DNA from 3 places in the Mesorhizobium sp. M1A.F.Ca.IN.022.06.1.1 genome. Region 1 is predicted to be linked to each of the others. Evidence: predicted binding sites of a transcription regulator. Region 1 holds the regulator's gene; each other region holds the start of a gene.

Region 1 (4,152 bases):
CGAAGCCAACATGGTCGATGTCGGCGGCAAGGCCGAGACGACGCGCACGGCCATCGCCGAAGGGTATGTCACCATGCAGCCGGAAACGCTGGAGATGATCCTGGCCGGCGACGCCAAGAAAGGCGACGTGCTTGGCACGGCGCGCCTCGCCGGCATCATGGCGGCCAAGAAGACGCATGAGCTCATCCCGCTTTGCCATCCCCTCCTTCTCACCAAGGTTGCCGTCGAGATCGAGCCCGATCGCGCGCTTCCCGGCCTGAGGGTCACCGCGCTTGCCAGGGTTACCGGCAAGACCGGGGTCGAAATGGAGGCGCTGACCGCGGCGTCGGTTGCCTGCCTCACCATCTACGACATGGCCAAGGCAGCGGACCGCGCCATGGCGATTTCCGGCATCAGGCTGGTCGAGAAAACCGGCGGCAAGTCGGGCGACTACAAGGTAGGTCCTTAGCATGGCTTTGCTTCCGGTCGCCGAGGCGCTCCAACGCCTGTTGGACGGCGCGACCGCGCTGCCAGGCGAAAGCGTGCCGCTGGCCGACGCGTCCGGCCGGGTGCTGGCCGACCCCGTGGTGGCTCTGCGCACCCAGCCGCCCTTCAATGCGTCGGCGATGGACGGCTATGCCGTGCGGGCCGCCGACGTAGCCTCGGCGCCGGCGCGGCTCTCCGTGATCGGCATGGCGCCCGCCGGGCGTGGCTTCACCGGCTCTGTCGGCAAGGGCGAGGCCGTGCGCATCTTCACCGGCGCGCCGCTCCCCGAAGGCGCCGATACCATCGTTATCCAGGAGAATGTCCGCGATCTCGGCGGCGGCGGCATCGAAGTGACCGAGCCGACCGTGGAGGGACGAAACGTCCGTCGCCGCGGCCTCGACTTCTGCGAGGGCGACCTGCTCCTCGAAAAAGGCCGCCAGCTCGATCCGGCGGCGCTTTCGCTGGCGGCATCGGCCAACCATCCGAGTCTCAACGTGGTGCGGCAGCCGCTGCTCGCCATCATCGCCACCGGCGATGAATTGCTGCCGCCGGGCAGCGCGCTCGGCCCCGACCAGATCATCTCGTCGAATACCTGTGGCGTCACAGCTACGGCCCAGTCGGTCGGCGCGCGCGCGCTCGACCTCGGCATTGCCGCCGACCGCAAGGACGCGATCGCGGCCCTGGTCAAGAAGGCGGTCAAGGCCGGCGCCGACGTCATCGTCACGCTTGGCGGCGCCTCCGTCGGCGACCACGACTTGATCCATGACGTGCTGACCGGCGAAGGCATGCAGCTCGACTTCTGGAAGATCGCCATGCGTCCCGGCAAGCCGCTGATGTTTGGCCGGCTCGGCGACATTCGCTGCATCGGCCTGCCCGGCAATCCGGTCGCAAGCCTGGTCTGCTCGCAGCTGTTCCTGAAGCCGCTTCTGGCGCGGCTGGGCGGCCGGTCCTGCCGTCAGGAAATCCGCACGGCCCGGTTAGGCGTCGCAATGCACGCCAACGATCTCAGGCAGGACTATGTCCGCGCCGTGGTCCGCGAAGATGCGGGGGGTTGATCGCAACACCGTTCGGCATCCAGGATTCCTCGATGTTAAGGATGCTCGCCGATGCCAATGGCCTGATCGTGCGCCAACCCTTCGCACCGGCGGCTGAAGCCGGCGAGGAATGCACCGTTCTGATGTTACGCTGAACAAAACGTCAACACATTCACTAAACTTTAAACGGTTGCGGAACACAACTGGAACAGATAGTGTTTGTTCTGGGTTTGTTTTTCTGATTCTGGTTTCAGAACCCATGGGGGCCGCCATGCTGACGCGCAAACAACATGAACTGCTGATGTTCATCCATGAACGGCTCAAGGAAAGCGGCATTCCGCCGTCTTTCGATGAGATGAAGGAAGCGCTCGACCTTGCCTCGAAATCGGGCATCCACCGCCTGATCACGGCGCTGGAGGAGCGCGGTTTCATTCGCCGGCTTCCGAACCGGGCGCGTGCTCTTGAAGTGCTGCGCCTACCTGACTCGATCGCGCCCGGCCTCAATGCGGCGAAGAAATTCTCGCCGAGCGTCATCCAGGGCGGCCAAGGCAATCTCGGCCGCCAGATCAAACCCGCGGCGCCCGCCCGCACGCCGACGCCCAGCAATGACGACGACGCCGTTTCAGCCGTCTCCATCCCGGTGATGGGTCGCATTGCCGCCGGCGTGCCGATCGACGCCATCCAGCACCAGACGCATTCGATCACAGTGCCGCCGGACATGATCGCGGGCGGCGAGCACTACGCGCTCGAGGTCAAAGGCGATTCGATGATCGAGGCCGGCATCTTCGACGGCGACACGGTCATCATCCGCAACGCCAGCACTGCGAGCCCCGGGGAGATCGTCGTGGCGCTGGTCGATGACGAGGAGGCGACGCTGAAGCGCTTCCGCCGCAAGGGCGCCTCCATCGCGCTCGAGGCTGCCAATCCGGCCTATGAGACGCGCATCTTCGGTCCCGATCGCGTCAAGGTTCAGGGCAAGCTCGTCGGGCTCATCCGCCGCTACTGAGGGGCTGCGGCTTGGCTTTCGGCTTCTCGGGCTTCTTGTAAGGCGCCAACCCCCTCGCCTCACGCGAGTAGCGCCGCTGTTCGTGCCAAGGGCGGTACGGTTTTTCGACGGCGTATTGAATGGTTGCTCGCGCCGTCGCCGATTGCGGATCGAAGAAGACGGCGGCACTGCCGTCGCGCGCGAGCTGCCGCTTGGTGACAACGAGGACACGCGGATCGCGGCAGGGATTGTAGGCCGTGGCGTCGTTAATGACGATGAGGTCTGCGAAGTCGCAGGCAGGCCGGGCAGCTTCGCGTTTTTCGGCGAGCGCGACGATCGCGCCTGATGGATGCCGGCCAATGCAGAGATCGCCCGTGCAGTAAAAGGGCGATCCAGGCGGCAGGTCGACGGGATCGGCTATGTCCAGCGTGCCCTTGGCGAATGTCTCCGGCGGCACGATCGTTTCGGCCTTGAGCGCGCGTTTCCAGTTATCGGTGGTGAACTCGTTCGAGCGGGCACGATTGATGGCGAGTTCGCCGCCGCCGATCGGCATCGCCACCAGATGCGCGTCCTCCGAGATCAGCAGGTCGGGCGTGCGCACCTGCGGGATCATCATGACGGCCGCGGCAGCGAAAGGAATCGCGGCCAGCCTGAGCCACGTAGTCGCCATCGTGGCGATGACGAGCGCGATCGTCGCCAGCAGCACCGAATCGATCGAGATCAGGCCCACGGCATCGACCGGCGACCACTCCGAAATCCACGCCGAGATCGCGATCATCGCCGCCAGGCCCTTGCCCATCAAATAGAGGAAGGGCCCGTCGAAGCCGAACGGCATCATGACCGCGCTGGCGACGGCGAGAAACATCACGATCGTGACGATCGGCATGATCGCGAGATTGGCCAGCAGGCTAAGCGGCGAGACGCGCTGGAAATGCCAGATGGCAAACAGCGCCGTGGCACTTCCGGCAATGATCGACGTCATCGCGGCGCCACCTGCTCCGACTGCCAGTTTGTGCGACATGAACCGCAGGAACGAACGCTTTGCCGGCGGCGCTCTCACCTTGCCGGCGCGGTAGTCGGACCAGCCGGCATAGGCGCCGACAAGGGCGGCGGTTGCCGCGAACGACATCTGAAAGCTCGGGCCAACCACTTCATGCGGCGACACCAGGATGACGGCGATGGCCGAGATCGCCAAATTGCGCATCGTCAGCGCGGCGCGGTCGAAAAGCACGGCGATCAGCATCACGGCCAGCATGATGAAGCTTCGCTCGGCGGCGACCACCACGCCGGAGATGACGAGGTAGGCGGCGATCGACATAAGCGCGATTGCCGCGGCATATTTCTTCACCGGCCGGCGTGACGAAAAATCCGGGAACAGCGCAAAGGCGCCGCGCAGCAGAAGCATGACCGTGCCGGCGACCAGCGCCATGTGCAGGCCCGAAATCGAGATGATGTGATAGATGCCGGTCCGCCGCATCGCCTCGTTGATGTCCTCCGGAATGCCGGCGCGCACGCCGACGATCAGTGCGGCGGCAATTTCGCCTTCGGGTCCGCCGACGGTGCTTCTGATGTGGTCGGCAATATTTTCGCGCGCGTTCTCGATGGCCGAGGCGATGCTCGTCTGGCCGATCGGGTCGGTTGGCGGAATGAGTTTCGGGTCGCCGAGGA
Region 2 (4,152 bases), 350 kb from region 1:
GCGGTAGAAGCCTTTCGCCAGCACCATGCCGGCGACCGGCTGCGCGACGATGAACACGGTCATCATCGCCCACTGCGGATGATCGAGCTTCAAGGCGTAAGCGGCAAGCAGCGCGATCAGCCCGGCAGAAACCGTTCGCAGGGCGAAGATCCAGTCCGAGCGCGTCGGCTGGGTCAGCTCACTTAACGGTGTCCCGGCTAGATCCTTCAGCCGCGTCCAGGTCACATGCAAGTCTCCGTCCCGGAGCCTGTTATGGACCAGTCCGCGTTCAGATATCCAGCACGTCGGCCTCGGCGAATTCGGCACGTTCCTGGATGAAGCGGAAGCGGGCCTCGGGCTTGGTGCCCATCAGCGCGTCGACGGCGTCCTTGGTCGCCTGCTCGGCATCGATCACGTCGACCCTGAGAAGCGTGCGCTTCCTCGGGTCCATCGTGGTTTCCTTGAGCTGCGAGGCCATCATCTCGCCAAGGCCCTTGAAGCGGCCGATCTCGACCTTGCCGCGCCCGGTGAATTCGGTGCGCAGCAATTCGTCCTTGTGCGCGTCGTCACGCGCATAGGCCACCTTACCGCCCTGACGGATCGAATAGAGCGGCGGCACAGCCATATAGAGGTGGCCACCGCGGATCAGGTTCGGCATCTCCTGGTAGAAGAAGGTGATCAAAAGCGAAGCGATATGCGCGCCGTCGACGTCGGCGTCGGTCATGATGATCACGCGGTCGTAGCGCAGGTCCTCGTCGCGATATTTCGAGCGCGTGCCGCAGCCGAGCGCCTGGATCAGGTCGGAAATCTGCTGGTTGGCGGCAAGCTTGTCGTTGCCGGCGCTGGCGACGTTGAGGATCTTGCCGCGCAGCGGCAGCACCGCCTGGCTGGCGCGGTCGCGTGCCTGCTTGGCCGAGCCTCCGGCCGAGTCGCCCTCGACGATGAAGATCTCGGCGCCGGCCGCGGCGTTCTGCGTGCAGTCGGCGAGCTTGCCCGGCAGGCGCAGCTTGCGTACCGCGCTCTTGCGCGAGACTTCCTTTTCCTGGCGCCGGCGCACACGCTCGTCGGCGCGCGCGATCACCCATTCGAGAAGCTTCGAGGCTTCCTGCGGGTTGTCGGCCAGCCAGTGGTCGAACGGGTCGCGGATGGCGGTTTCGACGATGCGCATCGCCTCGATGGTGGCCAGCCTGTCCTTGGTCTGGCCGACGAATTCCGGCTCTCGGATGAATACCGATAGCATGCCGGCGGCCGAGATCATGACGTCCTCGGTCGTGACGATCGAGGCGCGCTTGTTGCCGATGAGGTCGGCATAAGCGCGAAGCCCGCGCGTCAGCACGTTGCGGAAGCCCGCCTCATGCGTGCCGCCCTCGGGAGTGGGAATCGTATTGCAGTAGGAGTTGAGGAAGCCGTCGCCGCCGAACCAGGTCACCGCCCATTCCAGCGAGCCGTGGCCGCCCTGCTTGTCGCTTTTGCCCGCGAAGACTTCGCGCGTGACATGGAATTCGTCGCCGAGGGTGGCCTTGAGGTAGTCTTTCAGGCCGCCCGGGAAATGGAACTCGGCTTTGGCCGGAGTTTGATCCTTTTCCTTGATCAGCGAGGGATCGCAGGTCCAGCGGATCTCGACGCCGCCGAACAGATAGGCCTTCGAGCGCGTCATGCGGTAGAGCCGGGCCGGCTCGAAGGCGGCGCCTTTGCCGAAGATCTGCTCGTCGGGATGGAAGCGGGTCCTGGTGCCGCGGCGGTTGTGCACCTCGCCGAGGTGCTCCAGCCCGCTCACCGGAACGCCGCGCGAGAAGCGCTGGCGATAGAGCTGGCGCCCGCGCGCGACCTCGACCTCGAGGTGGTCGGACAGCGCGTTGACTACGGATACGCCGACGCCGTGCAGACCGCCGGAGGTCTCGTAGACCTTGGAGTCGAACTTGCCGCCCGAATGCAGCGTCGTCATGATGACTTCGAGCGCCGGCTTCTTGAACTTCGGATGCGGGTCGATCGGAATGCCGCGGCCATTGTCGGTGACGGTAAGAAATCCGTCCGCCGAAAGCTCGACGTCGATGAAGGTCGCGTGGCCGGCCACCGCCTCGTCCATCGAATTGTCGATCACCTCGGCGAAGAGGTGATGCATCGCCTTGTCGTCGGTGCCGCCGATATACATGCCTGGGCGGCGGCGCACCGGCTCCAGCCCCTCAAGCACCTCGATGTCGGCGGCGCTGTAGCTCTCGCTGCCGTCGCGGGCGGCGGCCGAGCGCTTCGCGGCCTGCACCAGCGGATCGGCCGGCCGCGAGGGCGCGCGTACTTGCTGGGGCTGCTTTTCCGGGTTGCCGAAAAGATCGCTGGTGTCGTCCATGCTAGCCATTAAGTCCGGTACTGCGAATCACTCCTCGATACTGCCACGCTTTTGGCGGGCGAACGAGTTCCTGTTCCGTTCAGGGATCAAACTGTCTCTTATTCCAAAACCATTCGATAACCAAGCCGCCGGAAATAGGGCGGGCTCCACCCCTTCGGATTCCTGATTCTTTAACATTAACGCCTAGCGTGAGCCTCAACGGCAAAAGACCACGGGGCGTCAGGGGTTTCGTTGTGAAGGGCAGGGCCATAACCATGATCGGCATCGCAGCCGTTTTCGGCGCGATCTCGATCTTTGCCGCGGACTTCTGGGTCAAAAGCCAGGCGAGGGCCCAGTCCGAGCAGAAGACGGCATCGATCGTGGTGCCGCACGAGCCCAAAGTCGAGTTCAAGACCATCGTCGTGGCGAATGCGCCGCTGCGCTACGGCATGCAGCTCGACCGGTCGCAACTCACCGAAATTCCGTGGCCGCAGGATTCTCTGCCGCAAGGCGCCTTCCCGACCGTCGACAAGCTGCTGGCCGAAGGCAGCCGCGTCGTGCTGTCGCCGATCGAGGTCAACGAGCCGGTGCTGCTCGCCAAGCTGTCGGGACCGAATGGCCGCGCCACACTTTCCAACATGCTGTCGCCGGGCATGCGGGCAGTCACCATCCGCACCGACGAGATCGCCGGCGTCGGCGGCTTCATCACGCCGGGCGACCGGGTCGACGTCGTGCTGACGCGCGATGCCGGCGAAATCCAGGAAGTGTCCAAGAACGCGCAAGGGGCAGCCGGCTCGACGGTCACGTCCGAAATCGTCGTCTCCGACGCCAAGGTGCTTTCGGTCGGGCAGGGCGCGGACGAGCGCAAGACCGAGCCGCAGGTCGCCAATTCCGTCACCCTCGAGGTCACGAACGAAGGGGCGCAGAAGGTAGCGCTCGCCCGCACCGTCGGCTCCTTGTCGCTGTCTTTGCGGTCCGCCGCCGATGCCAGCGCCAGCGGCAACGGGCTTACCACCATCTCTTCCTTTGGCGGTTCGGTTGCCGCGAGCGCCGAGGCAAGCGCCGCCTCGCTGGTCAAGGCGGTGGCGAAGGATCCGGAGGAGCCGAAATTCAAGACGGTGATCGTGTCCCGTGGCACGAAGGTGGAGGAATACAAGGTTCCCTCCAAGCCCGCCGAGGGAGACGTCGTTCCTTCCAAGGAACAAGAACAATAGCCGGTGGGGACCGGCGGGAACGGGACAATGCATGTGTTGAACAAAGAACGGACGACGAGAGGGCTGCGCCTTCTGCGTGCAATGGCGGCGGGCGCCTTTCTGGCAGCCGCCGGAATGCTGGCCTTTGGGGCGCCGGCCCAGGCAAACAACGACGTCGTATACGTCTCGGCGACCAAGAACGCCTCGATCAAAGTCGCCAAGGGCAAGCCCAAGACGATCATGACGAACGCGGCCTTCTATCAGATCGTCATCGGCGATCCGGAGATCGCCAACGTCAATCCGCTGACCGACAAGTCCTTCTATGTGTTGGGCAACAATCTCGGCACCACCGGCATCGCGCTGTTCGATCAGAACAAGCAGCTCGTCGGCACCATCGACATCGAGGTGACGCTGGACACCGACCAACTCGCGAACACCATCCGCGCCAGCGTGCCGGATGCCAAGATCAAGGTCGGTTCGGCCAACGGCCGCGTGGTGCTTTCGGGCGAGGCGGAAGACGCGGTCGCGGCCGACAAGGCGAGCAAGATCGCGTCGCGCTTCTCCGGCAATGAGGAAGTGATCAACTCGGTCAACATCTCGTCCTCGCAGCAGGTTCAGCTCAATGTCCGTTTCGTCGAGATCAACCGGCAGGCGGGA
Region 3 (4,152 bases), 1.6 Mb from region 1:
GCGTCGTCAACGCCACCTTTATCTTCGTGCTGCCGGGCTCGCCCGGCGCGTGCAAGGATGCTTGGGACGGCATCATCAAGGCGCAGCTTGACTACCGGCACATGCCCTGCAACTTCGTCGAGATCATGCCGCGGCTGGACGAGCACCTCAGGCGCCGCGGCAAGCCGGAGTAGCGGCCCCGTCCGGCTCAGCGGATGACCGGCTCGCCGTGGAAGCGACGGCGCGACGGCCGCGAGACGCCGAAGCCGATTTCCATCATCAGCCGCGGCGTATGCGTCGGCACCGTTCCCATATGGAAGCCGAACGGATCCTCGACGAAGCCGAGGCCCGCCTCGCCCGTCAGCGTCGCAGCGCTTTCCGGACCGTAGACGTCCAGCACGTCTTCCGCGGGGTGGCCGACCAGAAGCGTGAGCTGGTGCTTGAGCGCGCGGCGCCTGTGGCTGCCGCGGACATAGACATGCGGGCCGGTGCCGGCGTCGACCGGCACCAGATAGAAGAAGAATTTCAGCATCCGCCAATCGTCGAGATCGAAATGGTATTTGCCGAGCGAGGCGAGATTCTTGTCGGCATCCGAGGCCTTGCCGGTCGGAAAGCTCCACCACACGCGCGTCGTGATCAGTTTCGCCTGGCCGCCGAGATAGTGCTGCGCGACCTCGAGGAGCAGCGGATCCCGCTGGATGGCAAGCGCCGCCGGGCAATCGAGAATGCGTTCGAAATAATGCCCGCTGAGCAGCGAGCGGCCGAAACGCTTCTCCGCCTCGGCATGGTCGCCCGGAATGAATTCGAGACGGCGGTCGAAATTGCCGAAACAGGGCGTGCGTTGCGCAAAAACGGCGATCTCCTCATGGATCGCCGACGGCAGCGTGAACCCCGAAAACAGTCCATCGGAGCGAAGCGCCGCGACCACCGCCTCGCGATCGACGCCGGCAAACATCGTCTCTCCCGCATTGTCGAGCGGGCGAACGCGTCTGGCGCCTAGCCAGTGCATGCGGCGCCCCGGCATGGTGCGCGCCAGCACGAACATCGGCAGCCAGGCCGGATTTTCGCGTAGATCTTTCAGATAGGTCGGGATGCGCACGGCGATGCGCCTGAACAGGCTGCCATTACGAGCGATCGCCTCCAGGCTGGCCGCGCCTGAATTGTCTGGAGTACCAAGGTTCATCGGGTTCCTCGTATGCACGGCGTCCGACGAAGCGCCAGCCGTCTGCCGCTTCATCGTCACCCAATTCCGATTGTCCCGCTTCAAGCAGATGCTAATCCACTGCAGGTTTTTGTGCAATGCACAATAGAATGGGCCGGCAAAGTTCGCGGCCTTTTTCTCTCTTTTTTCGCCTTCTGGAGAGAAGGAGGGCATGCGCTCACTTCGGCGGCGCCACCCAGATTTCGGCATTCAGCCTTCTGGTGGCGAGGCCCCGCGCCAGGGCTTCGGCGCTGCGGGCGCTTTTCGCCAGCACCGTGGCCTGGCGCTTGCTGATGACAAGCCCTTCCTCCAGAGCCCGGTTGCCCGAAAAAACCCGGACCAGAAACGGCGTGCGATTGCCGCGGGCGCGTGAAAAACGCGCCGGCATCGTCTGCCTCGCCGCGTGAGCGACGACGTCGTCGATCCAGCCTTCGGCGAGCCGGGCGCCGGGTTCCAGAAGCAGGAGCCAGTCGCCCTTGGCCTGGCCGATGCCTGTTGCGATGCCGCCGGCGACAAGGTGGCAGCCGGCATGCTCGGCGACGCGATGCGTCTGGTCGGTCGAGCCGGTGTCGCAGACGATGACGTCGCGCACCACGCCCTCGACCGCGCCGCCGATCAGCGAGGCCAGCGTGCGGGCAAGGCCTTCTTCGTCGTTCCTGGTTTCGATGAGGACGCTGAGCATTTTAGCCGAATAGCGGAAAGCGCGGCGCTGCGCCAGTTGCGCGTTCTGAACGAAAAAGTTCTTGCTTTGTTCTCATTGGCAAAATAGGAATAATTTCATGAACAGAGCGATTCGACAGCCTGCCGACAGTCCTTGGGAGAGGGCGAAAATGGAACAGATCGTGCGCGCCGACATTGCCGCTTTCGGAGCAGGCAGAGCCGAGATAGCAAATGCAATGATAGAACAGAGCGGCATGCGCGTGCGGCCGGACCGCAATCGCGGACGCTCCGCGGGCATCAATCCGTCCGGCCGCTTCGAGCCGGTCAGCCGGCATGTGTTCGACGATGGCTGGAACTCGCTGGAGGAACTGCCGCCGTTCAAGACGGAGGTGCAGGTCGAGAAGCCGCGCACCATCATCACGCGCAACGAGTCGCCGGACATTTCCTTCGATCGTTCGATCAATCCCTATCGCGGCTGCGAGCATGGCTGCGTCTATTGCTTTGCCAGGCCAACGCATTCCTTCATGGGCCTGTCGCCGGGGCTCGATTTCGAATCCAAGCTCTTTGCCAAGCCCGATGCGGCGCGAATGCTGGACAGGGAATTGTCGAAGCCCGGCTACCAGCCGCGCACCATCGCCATCGGCACCAACACCGATCCCTACCAGCCGATCGAAAAGCAATACCGGATCATGCGCGAGATCCTGGAGGTGCTGGAGGCGCGTGGCCATCCGGTCGGCATCGTCACCAAGTCGGCACTGGTGACGCGCGATATCGACATCCTGTCGCGCATGGCCGAACGCGGCCTCGCCAAGGTGGCGCTGTCGGTGACGACGCTCGACCGCATGCTGGCGAGAACCATGGAGCCGCGCGCCTCGACGCCGACAAAGCGGCTGGAAGCGATAAGGCAGCTTTCGGATGCCGGCGTCCCCGCCTCGGTGATGGTGGCGCCGATCATTCCCGGCCTCACCGATCCGGAGATGGAGCGCATCCTCGATTCGGCGCGTGCCGCCGGCGCCAGGGAGGCAGGCTATGTCGTGCTGCGTCTGCCGCTCGAGGTGGCGCCGATCTTCAAGGACTGGCTCTTGCGCCATTATCCGGATCGCTACCGGCATGTGATGTCGCTGATCCGCTCGATGCGCGACGGCAAGGACTACGATTCGGAATGGGGCAAGCGCATGAAGGGCGCCGGACCCTATGCCTGGCAGATCGGCCGGCGCTTCGAGATCGCCGCCAAGCGGCTCGGCCTCAATGCCGAGCGGCGGCAGCTTCGGACCGACCAATTCGTCGCAGGCTCCGGCGTCGGCGAGCAGTTGATGCTGCTGTGAAGACAATGCCGGCCGCGAAGGCCGGCGCCAAGGCAACTCGGGAGGCAGAGTTTTGCGCCCGGATTGCGATCCGCTAACCCTCTGTTTTGATGTAACTTCGTACGGAAAGCCCGCTACGCACTTTTGCTGGAATTGCTCAAGAATCCCGTCCGGCCCAGTCCCCGGCCGTGAGACGGTGCCCTCCCGGTCCGACGCCCCATCCGACCCGGAGGGACTTGCGGAGAATCGGAGCCGATGCGAACCTCGCCGCACCATGGCTCGCGCGCGTTCCGATTCTCCGCTTCTCTTCGAAATGGTCGAGAAGCCCGACTTCTCGATTGAAACGAAAGCGATGGCCGAGGGGCTGTGGCCGGTAGCGGGGATGGACGAGGCGGGCCGCGGGCCGCTTGCCGGTCCGGTGGTGGCGGCGGCCGTGGTGCTCAACCCGGCCAACATTCCCGAAGGGCTCGACGATTCCAAGCGCCTCACCCATCTGCAGCGCGAGGCGCTGTTCCTCAAAATCCTGGGCTCGGCGCTCAGCGTCTCGATGGCCTCGATCAGCGCCGAAGGCATCGACAACAGCAACATTCTGAAAGCCAGCCTGGAAGCGATGCGCCGCGCCGCCGCTGGCCTGTCGCTGCCGCCCAAACTGGCGCTGGCGGACGGTCGCGACGTGCCGCCAGGGCTCACCTGCGAGGGCCGGGCGCTGATCAAGGGCGACCAGCGCTCGCAATCTATCGCCGCCGCCTCGATCGTCGCCAAGGTGATGCGCGACCGCATGATGTGCGGCTGCGGCGGCCATCATGAGCATTACGGCTTCGAAATGCATATGGGCTACGCGACGGTCCGCCACCGGACCGCGATCGAGGCGCACGGCCCGGTGGCGCGACTGCACAGGGCGTCGTTCGCGCCGTTCCGGTTGGGCTGCGTCGAGGTGGCGGAAGCGGAAGAGAGCTTCGAGGGAATAGATTAATCTCCTCCTTGAGGAGGAAATGGCCGGCAGGCGGA

The links. Region 1 encodes LexA, which represses DNA repair genes until DNA is damaged. Its sites were predicted from a motif close to TGTTCNNNNTGTGTTCNG; they were not measured.
Region 2: a site for LexA is predicted at 2,389-2,406, ahead of parE (DNA topoisomerase IV subunit B). Genes of this name have one in related genera too.
Region 3: a site for LexA is predicted at 1,919-1,936, ahead of EJ078_RS07445 (PA0069 family radical SAM protein). Genes of this name have one in related genera too.

The regions. Positions count from the first base shown of each region.
Region 1 is NZ_CP034455.1:6,132,855-6,137,006, reverse strand. It holds gene moaC (cyclic pyranopterin monophosphate synthase MoaC) at 1-448, shown strand, start outside; partial or broken gene glp (gephyrin-like molybdotransferase Glp) at 450-1,654, shown strand; gene lexA (transcriptional repressor LexA) at 1,771-2,505, shown strand; gene EJ078_RS29190 (ComEC/Rec2 family competence protein) at 2,489-4,152, opposite strand, start outside.
Region 2 is NZ_CP034455.1:5,785,597-5,789,748, forward strand. It holds gene EJ078_RS27485 (FUSC family protein) at 1-225, opposite strand, end outside; gene parE (DNA topoisomerase IV subunit B) at 269-2,323, opposite strand; gene cpaB (Flp pilus assembly protein CpaB) at 2,578-3,516, shown strand; gene EJ078_RS27500 (type II and III secretion system protein family protein) at 3,598-4,152, shown strand, end outside.
Region 3 is NZ_CP034455.1:1,495,716-1,499,867, forward strand. It holds gene moaB (molybdenum cofactor biosynthesis protein B) at 1-173, shown strand, start outside; gene EJ078_RS07435 (hypothetical protein) at 188-1,162, opposite strand; gene EJ078_RS07440 (glycosyltransferase) at 1,359-1,862, opposite strand; gene EJ078_RS07445 (PA0069 family radical SAM protein) at 2,011-3,165, shown strand; gene EJ078_RS07450 (ribonuclease HII) at 3,419-4,117, shown strand.